DNA from 3 places in the Mycolicibacterium rhodesiae NBB3 genome. Region 2 is predicted to be linked to each of the others. Evidence: predicted binding sites of a transcription regulator. Region 2 holds the regulator's gene; each other region holds the start of a gene.
The links. Region 2 encodes LexA, which represses DNA repair genes until DNA is damaged. Its sites were predicted from a motif close to CGAACANNTGTTCG; they were not measured.
Positions count from the first base shown of each region.

Region 1 (5,468 bases), 2.4 Mb from region 2:
TTGGTGACCCGACCCTCTAGGCGGCGTTAGGTTCCGGTCCACCCGGTTCATGCGGGTTGTCCTTTGACGGTTCGTAGTCGGGTGGCCCGTACAGCCATTCCTCGTCGAACCATTCGTTTTCCGACGGTTGGCCACCGTATGAGGTTTCGTCATCTGCCCCGTTGGCCGATTCGCCCACCACCATTTCAACGGGCGGTTCGTCGTTGGGTGGGCGGAGTCGTTCGGGGCGGTGGTAGTTGTTGACGCGGGATTGGCCGGTGTCGAGGTGCTCTGGCGGAATCCATTCGACGTCGTTGTCGGCGTTGATCCGCGTCGTCCACCCGTCCGGCCCGACCATGCGATTGTCCGGGCCGCAGGCCAGCCCGAGTTCGTCGACGTTGGTCTGCCCGTCATCGGCCCAGTCCTTGGCAGCGTGATGCACCTGACTGCCATAGGCAGGCACGGTGCAGCCCGGTTTGGTGCAGCCCCCATCGCGCGCGATGAGCATGATCCGCTGCGCCGGCGAGGCGACGCGGCGGGCGCGGAACAGATCCAGCGCCGATCCGGTGGCCCCGTCGAACACTGCAAGGTAGTGATTGGCGTGAGCAGCCATCCGGATCACGTCCTTGATCGGGATCACCGAGCCGCCGCCGGTGATCCCGACCCCGGCACGGGATTCGAGGTCCTGCAACGTGGTGCGGATGATGATCGAGGTCGGCAATCCGTTGTGCTGGCCCAGCTCACCACTTTCCAGCACACTGCGCCCGACCGCGACGAGCGCATCGTGCTGACGCTGCGCCAGACTACGGTGGTCGTTGTCGATTTGTTCCTGCGTCGGAGTTCCTGAGACACAGGGGATCTCGTCCGCAGGGTTACACATTCCCGGCGCGGCCCACTTGGCAAAAATCGCCTCGTAGATCGCCCACGCCTCGGGAGTGAGGTTTCCCTTGAGCGGGGTCATCTTGTCGCGTCCCTGCGGCCCCTTCGATACCCCGCGTCGGCGTGCACGTTCGGTGTCATCGGGTTCGGGGCCGTCCTGGTCGAGCATGAAGATTGCGCGCTCGGCATAGTCTTTAAGTTCTTTGGGCCCCACACCGGTGGCGACGTACACCCAGTCAGCCTCGATCACCGCGCGCGACGCGGTATCGACGAACCCTGGGATTCGGTCCATCGCCTCGCGGATCTTTTCCACGTGCTCGCCGTTGATCAGCCCATTCGCTTGGGCGGCAGCGGTGCACGGCAACAGCGGGTCGAGCGGTTCACCGGTCAGAGATCGTCGCGGACCCAACTGTGCGGCCTCATCCAGGCGTCGGCCGGCCTCGGATGTCGAGATTCGCCATCGGATCGCCAACACCTGTCGCCACGACTTGGCGCCCATCTCTTTGGCGGTCGTCTCGCACTGCAACCGCGCCAGTAAGCGGTGGCTCTGCGCGGGCAACTGGCACCACAACATGTCGAGGTCATCGAGCGCGCTGACCAACTCGCGTGTGGTGAGTGCATCGATCGACAGTGCGGCCAACTCGTCGTGCGCAACACGCAGTGCGGCTATCGCCGCCGCTACCGCTTCCGCACCCATGACTAGAACATATGTTCGATCTCTAAGAACTCTCTAGAAGAAATTCGAAGAGTTTCATGAGGGTGCCGACGAGATCGACGCAACGTGAAACTGTTGTGACGCAAGTGATTCGGCTACTCGTCGAACGACAGCGCTTCGAACGGCTCGGTGGGCGTCTCGGCGATAGCCACCTTCGCCGCCGAGTCGGTGGGGATCGCGTCGCCGTGCAATGCGGCGAGTGCGGCATTGGTGCCCACGTCGCGTCCCGCCCGCTCGCTCAGCAGCCAACGGACCTCAAGCAGATCGCAATAAGCCTGGATCGGCGTGCCCTTGTTGCCGACGACATCGTGGGCCAGCTGCTCGTACGGGGTCAGCACCTCGATCACCCACAACCTGGCTGCGGTCCGCTCGTCGATATCGTGGCCCTCTTCCCGGCATAGCTGCGCCTGGTATGCCTGCAGGTCGCCGAGCAGGATGCGCGCCTGCCCCTCTCCCACATCCAGTCCGGTGAGCTGCTCCAGACGTTGCGCGTGATAGCGCCGATCACCAACGGCGACATGAAGTTTCAATTCACCGGACTCGACCGGCTGCAGCGACACCTCGTCCACGGCGAAGCCGAGCTCGTTGAGACGGCGCACCGTGCCCTCGACCCGATAACGGTCGGTGAAGCCGAAGACGGGCTCGGCGTGCAACGCGTCCCACAACGTCTCGTACCGTGCCCTGGTCTGTTCGGCTTCGGCAATGAGCACGTCCTCCAACGCCGATCGTCCGAGCCGCTCGGCGAGGTCTGTCATACCCATCGCGACGTTCTCCACCATGATCTCGAGGTCGTGTTCGCGCTGCCCGCGGCTCAAAACCGGGTGCACTTCGGATGTTTCGGCGTCGACGAGCCACGCCTGCAGCAGCTGGCCGTCGCGGGAGAAAAGCGTGTTCGCCAGCGAGCAGTCGCCCCAGAAGACACCGTGCCGGTGCAACTCCACCAGCAGGCCGGCCATCGCGTCCAGCAGCCGCGCTCGGTGCTTCGGCTGGTCGGAGGGGAGTCGCATGAACAACCGCCGATACTGCCAAGACCCGTCGAGGAAACGGGTGACGAGGATCGCGGTGTCGAACTCGGGCTGCAGCACCACCCCCGCGGGGCGGACCGCGGGCAGACCCATCTCCTCCAGGCGTCGCAGCACCTCGTATTCCTTGACCGCGATGCGGGGAGGCATGTCCTTGACCGCCCATAGTGCGCCGTCGGCGTCGACGAACTTCACCAGGTGCCGGCTGGGGCCAACAGCGATGTCACGCAGCGGGACGTCGGGAACGGACCACTGATCCAGAGACCTGTCCCACGGCAGCCCCAGCAGACCCGGAGTCGGTGTCCGGAGCCGGAACTCCGGTGCTCTCATGCTAATTCAGACGCTCACCCGACTGCGGGTGGAACAGGTGCACCACTCCGTCGGGATGCTTGCGCAGTTTGACCGAGTCGGCGAGCTTGGGCGCGGTGCGCGGGTTGCACCGCGCGACCAGTTCGACGCCGGATCCCGCGTGCGTGTAGACGTACGCCTCGCTACCGAGATCCTCGACGAGGTCGACGACGACGTCGACACCGCCGGAGTCGGTGAGCTCGAACTGTTCGGGCCGGATGCCGATGGTGACCTCGGACAGCCCTGCCTCGCTGATCTTGCCGATCTCGGCGCGCTCCAATTCCAGTGTGGAGTCACCGATCTTGACCCCGTCGGGCGCGACGGGCAGCGTCACGAGATTCATGGCAGGCGATCCGATGAAGCCCGCGACGAACGCGTTGGCCGGACGATCGTACAGCTCGTTCGGGGAGGCGAACTGCTGCAGCTTGCCGAACCGCAGCACCGCAACCCGGTCGCCCATCGTCATCGCCTCGACCTGGTCGTGGGTCACGTAGACGGTTGTGGTGCCGAGACGCCTTTGCAGCGCCGCGATCTGGGTGCGGGTCTGCACGCGCAGCTTGGCGTCGAGGTTGCTCAGCGGCTCGTCCATGCAGAACACCTGTGGCTCGCGCACAATCGCGCGGCCCATCGCGACACGCTGCCGCTGGCCACCGGAAAGCTTGGCGGGCTTGCGGTCCAGGAACTCGGTGAGGTCGAGGATCTTGGCTGCCTCTTCGACCTTCTTGCGTCGCTGCTCAGCGGAGACGCCGCGCAACTTCAACGCGAAACCCATGTTCTCCGCGACCGTCTTGTTCGGGTACAGCGCGTAATTCTGGAACACCATCGCGATGTCGCGGTCCTTGGACGGCACGCCGACCATGTTCTTGCCGCCGATCGCGATGGTTCCCTCGTCGATGTCCTCGAGCCCGGCCAGCATGCGCAGCGCCGTGCTCTTTCCGGAGCCAGACGGTCCGACCAGAACGACGAACTCGCCATCTTGGATGTCGAGGTTGAGCGAGTCGACCGCGAGCTTGTCCGAGCCCTCGTAAATGCAGGTCGCGTTGGTGTAGGTGATCGATGCCATTGGTTGCTCCTATTTGATTGCGCCGAAGGAAAGTCCACGGACAAGCTTGTTCTGTGCGAACCACCCGCAGAGGATCACGGGAAGGGCGGCCATCGTCGCGGCTGCGGACAACACGGCCCAGTACTGACCCTCACCGGCGATGAACCCGACGAGGTAAACGGGCATGGTCTGGGCATTGACCGCGGTCAGGTTCACCGCGAAAAAGAACTCGTTCCAGGCGAAGATCACACAGATCAACGCCGTGGCCGCGATGCCCGGTGACACCAACGGGAGGATGACCTCGCGAACCGACCGCCACAGGCTGGCGCCGTCGAGGCTGGCAGCTTCGAGCAGTTCGCCGGGTACCTCGAGGAAGAACGACCGCATCATCCACACTGCGATCGGCAGGTTCATCGATGTGTACAGGATGACCAGCGCCCAGATGTTGTCCAGTAGACCGATGTTGGACACGATCACATACAACGGCAGGATCGCCGCGACGATGGGCAGCATCTTGGTGCTCATGAAGAAGAACAGCGCATCCTGCGTCTTGCGCACCGGCCGCAACGACAACGCGAACGCGGCGGGCGTGCCGAGGAGCAGCACCAGAAGTGTCGAAATGGCCGTGGCCCAAACGGAGTTCAGCATGGCGGGCCCGATACCTTGATCGAACACCTTCCCGTACTGATCCAGGGTCGGGGTGAAGAACAGCGTCGGCGGACTGGTCGCCGCATCGCCCTCTTGTTTGAATGACGTCAACACCATCCAGAACACCGGGAAGAAGAACCCGAGTCCGACCAGCCAGGCCACCGCGCCCCAGGCATCGAACTTCCGGGACTTCTTCTTCGGCGCGACCGCCGAATCCTCCACCGCAGTGGACTTTTCCGTTGTTGTCGTCATCACGCCGCCTCTTCCTTGCCGGAGAATGATTTGAAGATCAACCGAAGCGCGAAGCTGGCGATGACCATCGTAAAGATCACCACCACCACGGCGTAGGCCGCCGCCTGCCCCATGTCGAAGCCAAGGAACGCTCGCTGATAGATGTAGAACGGCAGGTTCGCACTCGCGATACCCGGCCCGCCCTGGGTCATCATGTAGATGGCGTCGAACGTGTTGACCAAATAGATCGCGCCGAGCACCACACCCAGTTCGATGAAGCGCCGAAGGTGGGGCAGCGTCAACTCCCGGAAGAGTTGGAACGCGCCCGCACCGTCGACTCGACCGGCCTCCAGGATGTCGCGAGGCATCGACTGGAGGCCGGCGAGGATCAACAGCATCATGAACGGCGTCCACTGCCAGATCAGTTCGACCATCACCATCGTCAACGGAAACTGACCGATCCAGTCCACCGGTCCGATGCCGACGAGCGACAGCACCCAGTTCAGGATGCCGTTCGTCGGATCGAGGATCGTGGTCTTCCAGATCAGTGCCGCTGCAACGGGTGTCACGAGAAACGGGGTGATCAGCAGGGTCCGGACGATGC
Region 1 is NC_016604.1:3,282,278-3,287,745, reverse strand. It holds gene MYCRHN_RS15995 (HNH endonuclease signature motif containing protein) at 17-1,555, opposite strand; gene MYCRHN_RS15990 (DUF4032 domain-containing protein) at 1,669-2,925, opposite strand; gene MYCRHN_RS15985 (ABC transporter ATP-binding protein) at 2,927-4,006, opposite strand; gene MYCRHN_RS15980 (carbohydrate ABC transporter permease) at 4,016-4,885, opposite strand; gene MYCRHN_RS15975 (carbohydrate ABC transporter permease) at 4,885-5,468, opposite strand, start outside.
Region 1: MYCRHN_RS15995 (HNH endonuclease signature motif containing protein) is a predicted target of LexA. The motif match lies at 1,560-1,573, and genes of this name have one in related genera.

Region 2 (5,468 bases):
CCGGCGATCCTGCTGATTCACGGCATCGGCGACAACTCCACCACATGGAGCACAGTCCAATCGAAGTTGGCGCAACGGTTTACCGTCATCGCCCCGGATCTGTTGGGACACGGCAAGTCTGACAAACCGCGCGCCGACTACTCGGTGGCCGCATACGCCAACGGTATGCGCGATCTGCTGAGCGTGCTCGACATCGATAAGGTCACCGTCGTCGGTCACTCACTGGGCGGTGGCGTAGCCATGCAATTCGCCTATCAATTCCCTCAATTGGTCGAACGGCTGATTCTGGTGGGCGCAGGCGGCGTGACCAAGGATGTCAACATCGCCCTGCGCGTCGCCTCGCTGCCGATGGGCAGTGAGGCACTGGCATTCCTGCGACTTCCGTTGGTGTTGCCTGCGATGCAGGTCGTCGGACGAGTGGCGGGAGCGATGTTCGGATCCACCGGGCTGGGCCGCGACATCCCCAACATGTTGCGAATTCTGGCGGATCTGCCGGAACCGACCGCATCGTCGGCGTTCGCACGCACCCTGCGTGCTGTCGTCGACTGGCGCGGCCAGGTGGTCACAATGCTCGATCGATGTTATTTGACGCAATCCGTTCCCGTGCAATTGATTTGGGGTAGCTCCGACGCGGTCATACCCGTCAGTCACGCTCGGATGGCGCACGCCGCCATGCCCGGCTCGCAGTTGGAGATCTTCGAAGGCTCCGGACACTTCCCGTTCCACGACGATCCCGACCGCTTCGTCGAGGTCCTCGAGCAGTTCATCTGCTCCACCGAACCCGCCGTTTACGACCAGGACTATCTGCGCGGTCTGCTGCGAACCGGCATCGAAGCGGGTGACATCTGTGGGCCGGCCGGAACGCGCGATGCGGTGCTCGACGCGATGGATCACGACGAACGCAGCGCCACCTGAGCACCCACCGGCACATCGTCGGTAAGTAGCATCGGGCCATGGCCATCGATGTGACCGTTCTCCGGGTTTTCACCGACCCGGAGGGCAACTATGGAAATCCGCTGGGCGTCGTCGACAACAGCACCGTCGATCCTGCGGACCGCCAGCGGATCGCCACCGAATTGGGTTACAGCGAAACGATATTCATCGATTTTCCGGAAGGTGGGGCGAGCACAGCCCACGCGCGGATCTTCACGCCTGCCGTCGAGCTGCCCTTTGCCGGACATCCGACTGTGGGCGCTTCGTGGTGGCTACGCGAGCAGGGGTATGCGATCAAGACGTTGCAGGTCCCCGCGGGCATCGTGCAGGTGATCTATGACGGTGACCTGACAGCAGTGAGCGCACGCGCGGAATGGGCCCCGGACTTCGCGATCTATGATCTCGGCTCCGTCGACGAACTGATGGCCGCGGATCCCGCCGACTACTCCGACGACGTCGAGCACTACTTGTGGACCTGGCTCGACCGATCCGCCGGCAAGATTCGGTCTCGGATGTTCGCAACTCACCTCGGCGTTCCGGAGGACGAGGCGACCGGTGCCGCCGCGGTACGCATCACCGACTACCTGAGCCGCGATCTGGACATCGTGCAGGGCAAGGGATCGATGATCTCGACCGAGTGGAGCCCCGAGGGCTGGGTGCGGGTGGCGGGCCGCGTGGTCAGCGACGGCACAAAGCACATCGACTGACGAGCAGTTCAGTTCGGTGCCGGCTCCGGCGACTTGCGATGCTCACGCAGCGCCTGGATTTCGCGCTCGAAATCCTCGGCCGAGCTGAATCCACGGTAGACGGAGGCGAACCGCAGGTATGCCACCTCGTCGAGGTCGCGGAGCGGCCCGAGGATGGCCAGCCCCACCTCGTTACTGGGCACTTCAGGTGAACCCGCCGCGCGCACCGCATCTTCCACCTGCTGGGCGAGCAGATTCAGCGCGTCGTCGTCGACCTGTCGCCCCTGGCAGGCGCGACGCACACCCTTGACGACCTTCTCCCGGCTGAACGGTTCGGTGACGCCGCTGCGTTTGACCACTGCGAGAACCGCGGTCTCGACCGTCGTGAAACGACGACCACACTCCGGACACGATCTGCGGCGCCGAATGGCTTGGCCTTCGTCGGTTTCCCGGGAGTCGACGACCCTGGAATCGGGATGGCGACAGAACGGACAGTGCATCACCGCTCCTTCGCCGAGCCAACAAATGACTACCTCAACCGCCTCTGAGCGTACCTGCGTGGCAGTCCGCCAGCCCAGATTCGTGCCCAATGCGGCGGGCCTCGTCATTGCCCGTGCGAATACGCTTGTGCGGTCGAGGTTTTCACCGGACACGACACACCGTCAGCTGATTGGCGCGATCAGCGTCTGGCCGGCGTGCACTGAGACGGAGTCGAGGTGGTTGAGTTCGCGGATCCGGTCGACGACCGGGCCCACCGGTGCGTCGGGGGCCACCCGCCCGGCCACCTGCTGCAGCGTCTCGCCGGTCTGCACCTGGACCACGGCCAACCGGTCGGGCACCGGCGCCGATTCCCCGACGACCCCGCCGAACTGTGCCACCAGGCCGAGCCACACCGTGATCCCGGCGGCGACCAGCGCCAGCAGGACCGTGGTGACCGGGGTGATCGGCTTGCGACGATGCGAGGCGCGCGATACCAGCACGCCCGAGTTGCGGTACCGCACCGGTGCACCGCCCGGCCGACGCGAAACAGGGCGCCGCCGGGCGCCGGCAGGCCGAATTCCGGGCCTGACCACTGGTATTGCCCGGTTCTCCCGGGTCTCGAGAATCGTCATCTTCCTGCCTTCCGGTTCGAGTCTTTCGCTCTTGTGTTCGAACATACTCGATCATCTGTTCGATTAATAGAACATGTGATCGAACTGTTGCCGAACGATATCGCGGCCCACCGACAAGTCCTGTCCGCCCGCATCCGCACGCCGGCAGCGCGCGACACGCCTCGAACACATGTTTGATTAATCGTCGGCCAAGGGCTACATTCGCGCCATGGATTCGGACAGCGGTACCCCGAACGGCACGGACAGCACGGGTGGGCGCGGTGGGCTCGATACTGGTCTGACGGAGCGTCAGCGCACCATTCTCGACGTGATCCGCGCCTCGGTGACCACCCGCGGCTATCCCCCGAGTATCAGAGAGATCGGCGACGCGGTCGGCCTGACATCGACGTCATCGGTGGCTCATCAGCTGCGCACCTTGGAGCGCAAGGGCTACCTGCGCCGCGACCCCAATCGTCCGCGTGCCGTGGACGTGCGCGGCGCCGACAGCCTCCCCTCGATCGTCGCCACCGATGTCGCCGGGTCCGATGCTCTGCCGGAGCCGACATTCGTACCGGTGCTGGGCCGCATCGCCGCCGGTGGACCGATCTTGGCCGAAGAGGCTGTCGAGGATGTCTTCCCGCTACCACGAGAACTGGTCGGCGAAGGTTCACTGTTCCTGCTGAAGGTGGTCGGCGACTCCATGGTCGACGCGGCGATCTGCGACGGCGACTGGGTGGTCGTGCGTCAGCAGAACGTCGCCGACAACGGTGACATCGTGGCCGCGATGATCGACGGCGAGGCGACGGTGAAGACGTTCAAGCGCACCCGCGGTCAGGTGTGGCTGATGCCCCACAACCCCGCATTCGACCCTATTCCCGGCAACGACGCAGCCGTGCTGGGCAAGGTTGTGACGGTCATCCGTAAGGTCTAGCGGACGTCGTCGTCGGCGACGAAACCGTTCACCCGTGCGAGTTCTTCACTCGCGAACCATATTTCGGCACTGGCGTCCTCGTACATCGTGCTGCCGGGCGCCCAGTACACGCCTGTCTTGGTGTTGGCCTTGACCGGATATCCGTCCGGCGCCTGGTTCGGGTCGTCGAGCGGCATCAGGAACGCTATCCGCGGCTCGGGCTCGTCGACCTCGATTCGCGCGTGCCGCCCGGTGTCGGTGAGCGGATCGCGGGCGATCACCGGGGGAACGGTGATGACGGCCGTCGGCGCGGTGTCCACCGCGTCGGAGTCCTCATCCTCGGCGGGTTCGACAGATTCGACGGGTTGGTCGGGTTCGTCAAAGGGTGCCGGCGGCTCCTCCTGGACGTCCGGCGGAGGGGCTCCCCACACGTCGTCGTCCGGTGCGTGAACCTCGTCGCTGCGCAGCCACTCCTCGACATGAGACCGATCGTCGTCATGCGGTGGTGCCTCTTCGCCGTGCGGCAGGTCGTGCCCGTGGGGCTCATCGACACCGTGGGGAGCTGACCCCAACCCCTCACTGGCGTAGCGGTCGCCGAACATCGCCGCGGCGTACTCGTCGTCGGTGGTCATTCGCTCAGGTGAGCCGCCAGTGCCGTAGGCGCTTTCAGACTCACCTCCGAACCTGTTGTCCGCCATCGGATAACCGTCCGGCGCGAAGGGGTCTTCACCCTTGCGCCGCCGCAGCAGTGTCGCCAGCAACACAGCGCCGACGAGGATCACCAACGGCACCAGTGCCAGCAGCCACCACCAGCTGAACTTGAACCAATTCTTACCGCCGGAATCGTCGGATGCCTGCGAGCCGTTGGGTGCCTCGGGCGACTTCTGCCCCGGGACCTCGAGGCCGGACAGTTCGGAAGCCAGATTCGCCGGTTCGGTCGTGAATTGGTTCTTCGACCGATCCCACGAGACGACACCGCCGCTGAATCTCTGCGTGACGACATCGCCGGCTTCGGTCTGATCGGCCATCGGCGCGCCCAGCGCGCCCTTCGCCCCTTCCAGCCGGTCCCACGCCGCCGCCATGGCGCCGCGCACGATCACCGCACCGTATTCGGGCGTCCAGAAGATGACCGGCTTGTCCTCAGCAGCAAAGCTGCTCATGCGGCTCTCGGTGGCGAGCCCGCCGTCGACCTCGCTGCTGATCGGGAAGCCGAGATCACCCTCGGGGCCACCCACGCTCTCGTACTTGGCCAGCACCTGGCCGGTCACGACGTTCGCGCCGGTCGCCGGCGTGTAGAAGATCGCGCCGCCGGCGAAGTTCTGCCGCAGGCCGTCCTTGCCGATGGGGGTCGCTTCGCCCTCGGCGGCGCCAAGGGGACCCAGCGCTCCCCCGGCGGCACGCCTGGCCGCGTTGATCGCCGCTTCGGGGTCGTCGGGAATCTTCAGGTCGCCGAGACGCGCCGCCAACTCCGGCGGCACCGTGGTGAAGGTCTTCTTCCGGAGGTCGTATGACAGTTCACCGCCCGTGAACTTCTGGCTGACGACACTGCCGCGGTAGACCTCATCCTCCGCAGGGACGCCGAGCTCTCCCGCCGAACCCCCGAGCGTGTCCCACGCGGCGTTGATCGGACCGCGGACCACTCGCGCGCCAGTCGCAGGGGTAAAGAAGATCACCGGCTTGTCCGTCGCGCTGAACGTGACATTGCGACTGTCCGGCGCGCGGCCTGGGCCCTCATCGATGGTCGGGAAGCCGAGATCGCTGTCGGCGGGTCCGCCCAGCGACTCGTACTTCTCGAGGATCGCGCCTTGCACGAAGTGCGCGCCGGTGGCCGGCGTAAAGAACATCTTG
Region 2 is NC_016604.1:5,662,904-5,668,371, forward strand. It holds gene MYCRHN_RS27230 (alpha/beta fold hydrolase) at 1-915, shown strand, start outside; gene MYCRHN_RS27235 (PhzF family protein) at 954-1,640, shown strand; gene nrdR (transcriptional regulator NrdR) at 1,649-2,119, opposite strand; gene MYCRHN_RS27245 (LysM peptidoglycan-binding domain-containing protein) at 2,282-2,731, opposite strand; gene lexA (transcriptional repressor LexA) at 2,940-3,641, shown strand; gene MYCRHN_RS27255 (sunset domain-containing protein) at 3,638-5,468, opposite strand, start outside.

Region 3 (5,468 bases), 2.7 Mb from region 2:
CGACTATCGATGGGATGACTCGGCTTGGTACCGCGAGGACCGCTAAATCAACGTCGCGACAGTCCTCGCCGAGCACGTCACCGCTGCTCTTGCAAATGAGTTCGCCGGGGAATACTCCAAGGTTCTCCGTGAGTAGTCGGCCGAGCGTCCCCGGCCGCCGTGATGCGCCTACTAACAGTACGCGCCGCGGCGTGAACAGCGCCGTCAGCAGCCGCATGGCGCGTGTTCAGTCCGGCGGAAGCGCCGGTCGAGTTCACGCTGATCGAATTCCAGGCGCCGACATGCCAGCGGATCGATGGCGCGGATCTCGGCAAGCTCGGCGACACTGGGGGGGCTCAACAGACCGGGCGAGAGGTCGACGACGAGGTTGAACCCCGTGGCGGCACGAACCTCGTCGAGGGTGACATCGGGCCACACCGCACGTAGGCGCGCGTGATTATCGGCCGAGAAGTCGAACACCCCGAGTTCAGTGATGAGCCACTGTGGACCGCCCCCGGTGTAGCCGAGCTCTTTGCGCGACCCCAGCGGGGTCACGTGGCCAATATCGGTGATGAAGTCCACCTTGTCGACCAACGTGCGACCACTTCGGTGCCGTGTTGTCCACAACGTGAGTTCCCCGATGGTGGCCGATATGTTACATCCGCCGCCGCCTCCACCCAGTTTGACTTTGGGCCGCAGCGGATCTGGGCCGATGGCGGTCACGTTGGTGTTGCCGTATCCGTCGATCTGCCCGCCGGAGACGAACATGCGGTCGATATCGCCGCGCAGCGCGGCGTCGAAGAATTCTTCGAATCGCATCCGGTATGCGGCGTCGCGATGCAGGGCAAGGTCATTGCCCGTTGGTGGGATAAACACGGGGTCGGGATTGACCGCATATGTGGCGCCCTCGATCAGGATCATGTCGCGCGCATGGGTGCGACGCGCGACATGCATTGCGACCTGCGCGCACGGGCTGGCGAAACCGTGAAAGACGGCTTCCTTGTCGCGGATGGTCCGCGCCAGTGCAACCACGAACCACTCGTCGAAGCTCCATTCGTCACCGCTCATTGAAACAACTCCTGCCACTGCTGTGTCGAACCACTCCAACCCGTCAGACGTTGCGCATCGATTTCCTGGCGGTAGGACTCCTCCCCGCGGTAGACGTAACGCTCCAGATAGGCTGAGACGGCTTCGGGTCCTTGCTTGGCCGCGTCGAGATACGTCCTCAGATGCACTCGGTCGTAGGCGTATTGGGGATAGCACGACGATGGATGGGCTCCGAAGGGCACCTCGGCCACCGCGGTCACCAAGTGACCGGGAATGACAATGCCGGCCGCGGCCACCGTTTCGGGGCTCTCGACGCTCTCGACTGTTGCCACCACTCGAGTCGACGCGGAGGCAAACCGCTCGTCGAGAACAAACGGTTGGTCGATGTGCAGGTTGCCGTATCTGTCACCGAGCGGTGCGTGGATGCACGCCACGTCGGGAACCAGGGGCGGTACCGCCGTGAGCTTCTCACCGGTGAAGGGGCATTCGATTTGGCCGTACTCCGGGTGCAGGTTGGCGATTCCGGTTCCTTTGACACCGCGCACCGGCAGGAAGGGTACCCCCATCTCGGCCGCGCGCAGCTGCGTGAGGATTGTCGCGCAGCAACTCTCCCGTACCTCGATCGTGCCCGAGGTGGCAGCAAGGCGAAACGCCGGAGCCAAACCCAGGTCTTGTTCAAAGCCGACGTAGCTTTCTTCGCAGACCGCAACACTTCCCGCTGCCACCAGCATGTCGACGTCAATGCTGTGGGCGGATCCGACCAGATGCAGATCGCGGCGGTCGAGCCGAATCATCTCGCGCACCAATGCCATTGGCAGTCGGCCGCACAGACCACCGCCCAGGGCAACGATGTTGCCACTCTGGATCAGCTGCGCCGCCTCGGACAACGATTTGCGTTTGTCCACGTACGGGGAGAACCTGCTCATCGAATACCCGCGCATCCTGTCGCTCGACTGAACCGACGTGGTGATCGCGAAGAATTATTCGCTGGCCACATCGGGGATCACAACGCCCCAAGGTAATCGCCTGCCAATCGGTGGGATATAGCCTGCGGGGCTAGACAGACGGGTCAACCTCGGCCGGAGGGGACATATGACCCTCTCCTGCTGCCAGTTCCTCCAGCGTCCCCCACGCGCGGGCTGCCAGTTCGAGATTGAATCGAGCTTCGGGGTCGTTGATGTCGATCCCGAGCAGATCCCGGATGCGGGAGAGTCGGTACTTCAGTGTGCTGCGGTGGATGTACAGTGCCGCCGTCGTCGTGTCATAGTGGCCACCGCACTGCAAATAGCCCGCCAACGTGGCTACCAGTTGCGAACCCTTCGCTGCGTCGTAGTCGAGTAGGGGGCCAAGCCATTGGCGCACGAAGCTCTCAACGGATTCCTGATTCTCCACTTCGGCAAGGATGCGGTACACGCCAAGTTCGTCGTAGAAGGTGACGGCGGCGGCGGTGACTGCACCGCTTCTCCTTTGCATCTTCAGTGCGAGTTGAGCCTCGTGGTAGGACCGCGGAAAGTCCTGCGGGCGGTCGCACCACCCTCCGACGCCGATGCGACAATTGTCGTCGCCGATGTAGGCGCCGAATGCTGACAGGAACTTCTCTCGATTCACGTCGGCGTCGGAGAGAATGACCACCGTGCTGGCGCGGGCGACAATCAGTGAACCGAGCTGAGCATTGCGCGCTGCGCGGCGGACACCATGGAAGAACTTGTCCATGTCAGCAGCGCGTCCCTCTGGCTCAACGATCAGAACACGATGACATCGGCCAAGATCGTGGCCTAGCGCTTCGGCGCGCGCCAGCGCGCTCTCGTCTGCGGTTCCTAGCAGCAGCTCTTCGACGAGGTCGCGACGCAGACGCAGCTCGGCCTCCGCGAGGCTGCGTAGTCGTGCCAACTCCATTGCCAGCACAGTGGTTCCGTGCTCGAGAGCAACCTTGGCCTGATCTCCGGCAGCTGTTTCTGGGTCAATCAGGGACAGGACGCCCATGATGTCCACGCGCGGGTTGGCCACCGCGGACAGCCGACCGGCCTGACGAATCGGTTCTCCGGCCTGGACGCAGCGTTGCAGCATGGCCTCTCGCGTCGCAGGGTCGTCTTTTGGATAGGGGTCCGGGCAGTTCGGGCCAGCCCACGCTCGCAGGTTCCCGAAGCGGTCCTCGATGGCCACGGGCAACCCGGTCAGCTCGTGCAGCGCGGTGGCGATGCCTTCTTCGCCTTGGCCTTTCGTTGCTATCTCGGTGAAGCGAGCGTGGACGTTGGCGGCGTATTCCAGGGCCGTCACACTCTCGGCCAGAGCCACATTGCTGCGCCGCAGGGCCTCAGTGCTGGCCTGTTCTTTACGATGAAGGCGGGCATTGGCGAGCGCAACGCCGGTTTGCTGTGCCAGAACACGGATAAGGAACTGTTCCCCGGTGGACGGCTCCGTCTCCGCAGCGACAACGAAGTATCCAATATGCGCGTCGAGGCCACGTAGCGGCAACGCCACACACCATGGGTAGCCTGAGAAGTTGAGCACGCCACCCGACGGGCCCAGGGCCTTGATCTGGGGCTCGAGCTCGATGCGCTCCAACGAGACATCGTGGGGGTCAAGCGGATTCTGCCAGCCACGGTCGTTCAGATGAATTCCGACAAATGGACATCGGTAGAACGAGGGAACAGATGTGATGCTGAGTTGGATGATTTTGTTTTCGTCGCCGCTCTGGGTCATGAGCAGCGAAAGCATCAGCAATCCCTGGAGATTGGAGATCTGCTCGCGCAGCTCGATATAGCTCTCCGTTAAGCCATCCTCTTGCGCTACGGCCATGCGCCACGACCTAGCGAGAAGCAAGATACTCGGCGTGGTCGAGATAGTACGGATTCTCCAGCACGATCCCGCCCAAGATCACCTTTGGGTGTGTCTTGAGAACTTCGACCAACATTTCACCGCTGAATCGGCCGAGCTCATAGAGGCAGACAATAACGGCCGGATACTCCTTGAGGAAGTCATTGAGCTCCGACTCGTAGGTCACCAGATCCTCCACACCAGGCATGGCCTCCAGGGCCCATGTCATCTCGCCGGCGCCCCGGGCGAAGGTGTATCCGTCCTCAATCGCCTGACGTATCGCTGAATCCCAGTACTTCAACATCCGATCCGAGGAGAAACTGCCACCTTTGAGGTACGTCTCGCTACTACGGTCGACGGCCAGTTGATTACTGTGGTGTGAGTAACATCGAATCGAGTCCAGATCGCCGTCGGGCTCGGTGGCGTCCGAGACGATGCAGATGCACTTGTCGCCGGCATCCAAGCCTTCCTGCAGGTAGGGAATCAAGATTTCGTTGCGCTCCGCCGCACCTGGGTAGAACGCGCAGACGTGATCCCCGGGCGCCAGGGAAACCCCCATGACGCCAACAGTCGCCGCATCGGTGGTCCTCATATGCCGCATCCCCTGTTCATATTGCCGTCATACGACGGCCATTGTTGAGACGCTAGTCACAAATCGGAAGCCGGTGTTAGTCTTCGCAGGACAGAATCGCACGCTGCACCGTGTCCCGACAGGACTAATAGAATTCGCGCGATAGCTGTCGGTACCTCTTAGCTGGGGCTGAGCGGGCGCTGCGGTGGCGACGATGATCAGTCGGACGCCTGTCGCCGAGCTGGAAACCGACACGCCTCCCGTGCCGCCGACCCGTGGCAGAGGACCTGCCTCCACCGGCTATGTGTCACCCATGGAATTGTTCGTCGACGGCATCGGCGAATTCGACCTTGCCCGGGATCGCCTTTGCCTCGGTGAATGCGTCCGCGAGCTCCTGCTCGGAGGCGATCACCGCCTCGGTGAGCGGGATCGGCCTCTTGATCGAGCGGGTCAACGTCACCTTCGACGCCGCGGCGCTGATCTGGGTGAGCTCGGCATACTCCGTCGACCACGCGTCGATATTCTTCGCGGACCAGGCCGTGGCTTCGGCGTAGCGCCGTAGGAAGTCCTTGATCGCAGCGACCTTGCCACGGTCGTCGAGCGTATCGGCCGAGGCGACCCAGAAGTTGAACGCGTTGGACGCCTGCTCAGCAGTGGCGATCAGCTTGGCGCCCTCCTCCTGCTCGGCGAGCGCCGTATAGGGGTCCCACACCGCCCAGGCCTGCACGTCGCCGCGTGTGAGCGCGGTGTAGCCGTCGCCGGGTTGCAGGTAGACCGGCGCGATGTCGCTCACCGTCAGTCCGGCCCGCTTCAGGTTCAGCAAGAGGTTCGCGTTGGCCGAAGTGCCCTTGGCGACCGCAACCCGCTTGTCCTTCAGGTCCGCGACGGAGGCGATGGTGGAATCCTTGCCCACAAGGATCGCGTCGCCCTTCGCCGTCGCCGACAGCGCGCCGACGATCTTGATGTTCGCCTTGGCAGCCAGACCGAAGATGGGCGGCGTATTGCCCACCTGGCCGAGGTCGATCCCGCCGGCACTAGCGGCCTCGACGAGCGG
Region 3 is NC_016604.1:2,944,786-2,950,253, reverse strand. It holds gene MYCRHN_RS14370 (acetate--CoA ligase family protein) at 1-217, opposite strand, end outside; gene MYCRHN_RS14365 (CoA-transferase) at 205-1,047, opposite strand; gene MYCRHN_RS14360 (CoA transferase subunit A) at 1,044-1,952, opposite strand; gene MYCRHN_RS14355 (PucR family transcriptional regulator) at 2,083-3,825, opposite strand; gene MYCRHN_RS14350 (MEDS domain-containing protein) at 3,836-4,435, opposite strand; gene MYCRHN_RS14345 (ABC transporter substrate-binding protein) at 4,722-5,468, opposite strand, start outside.
Region 3: MYCRHN_RS14360 (CoA transferase subunit A) is a predicted target of LexA. The motif match lies at 2,000-2,013, and genes of this name have one in related genera.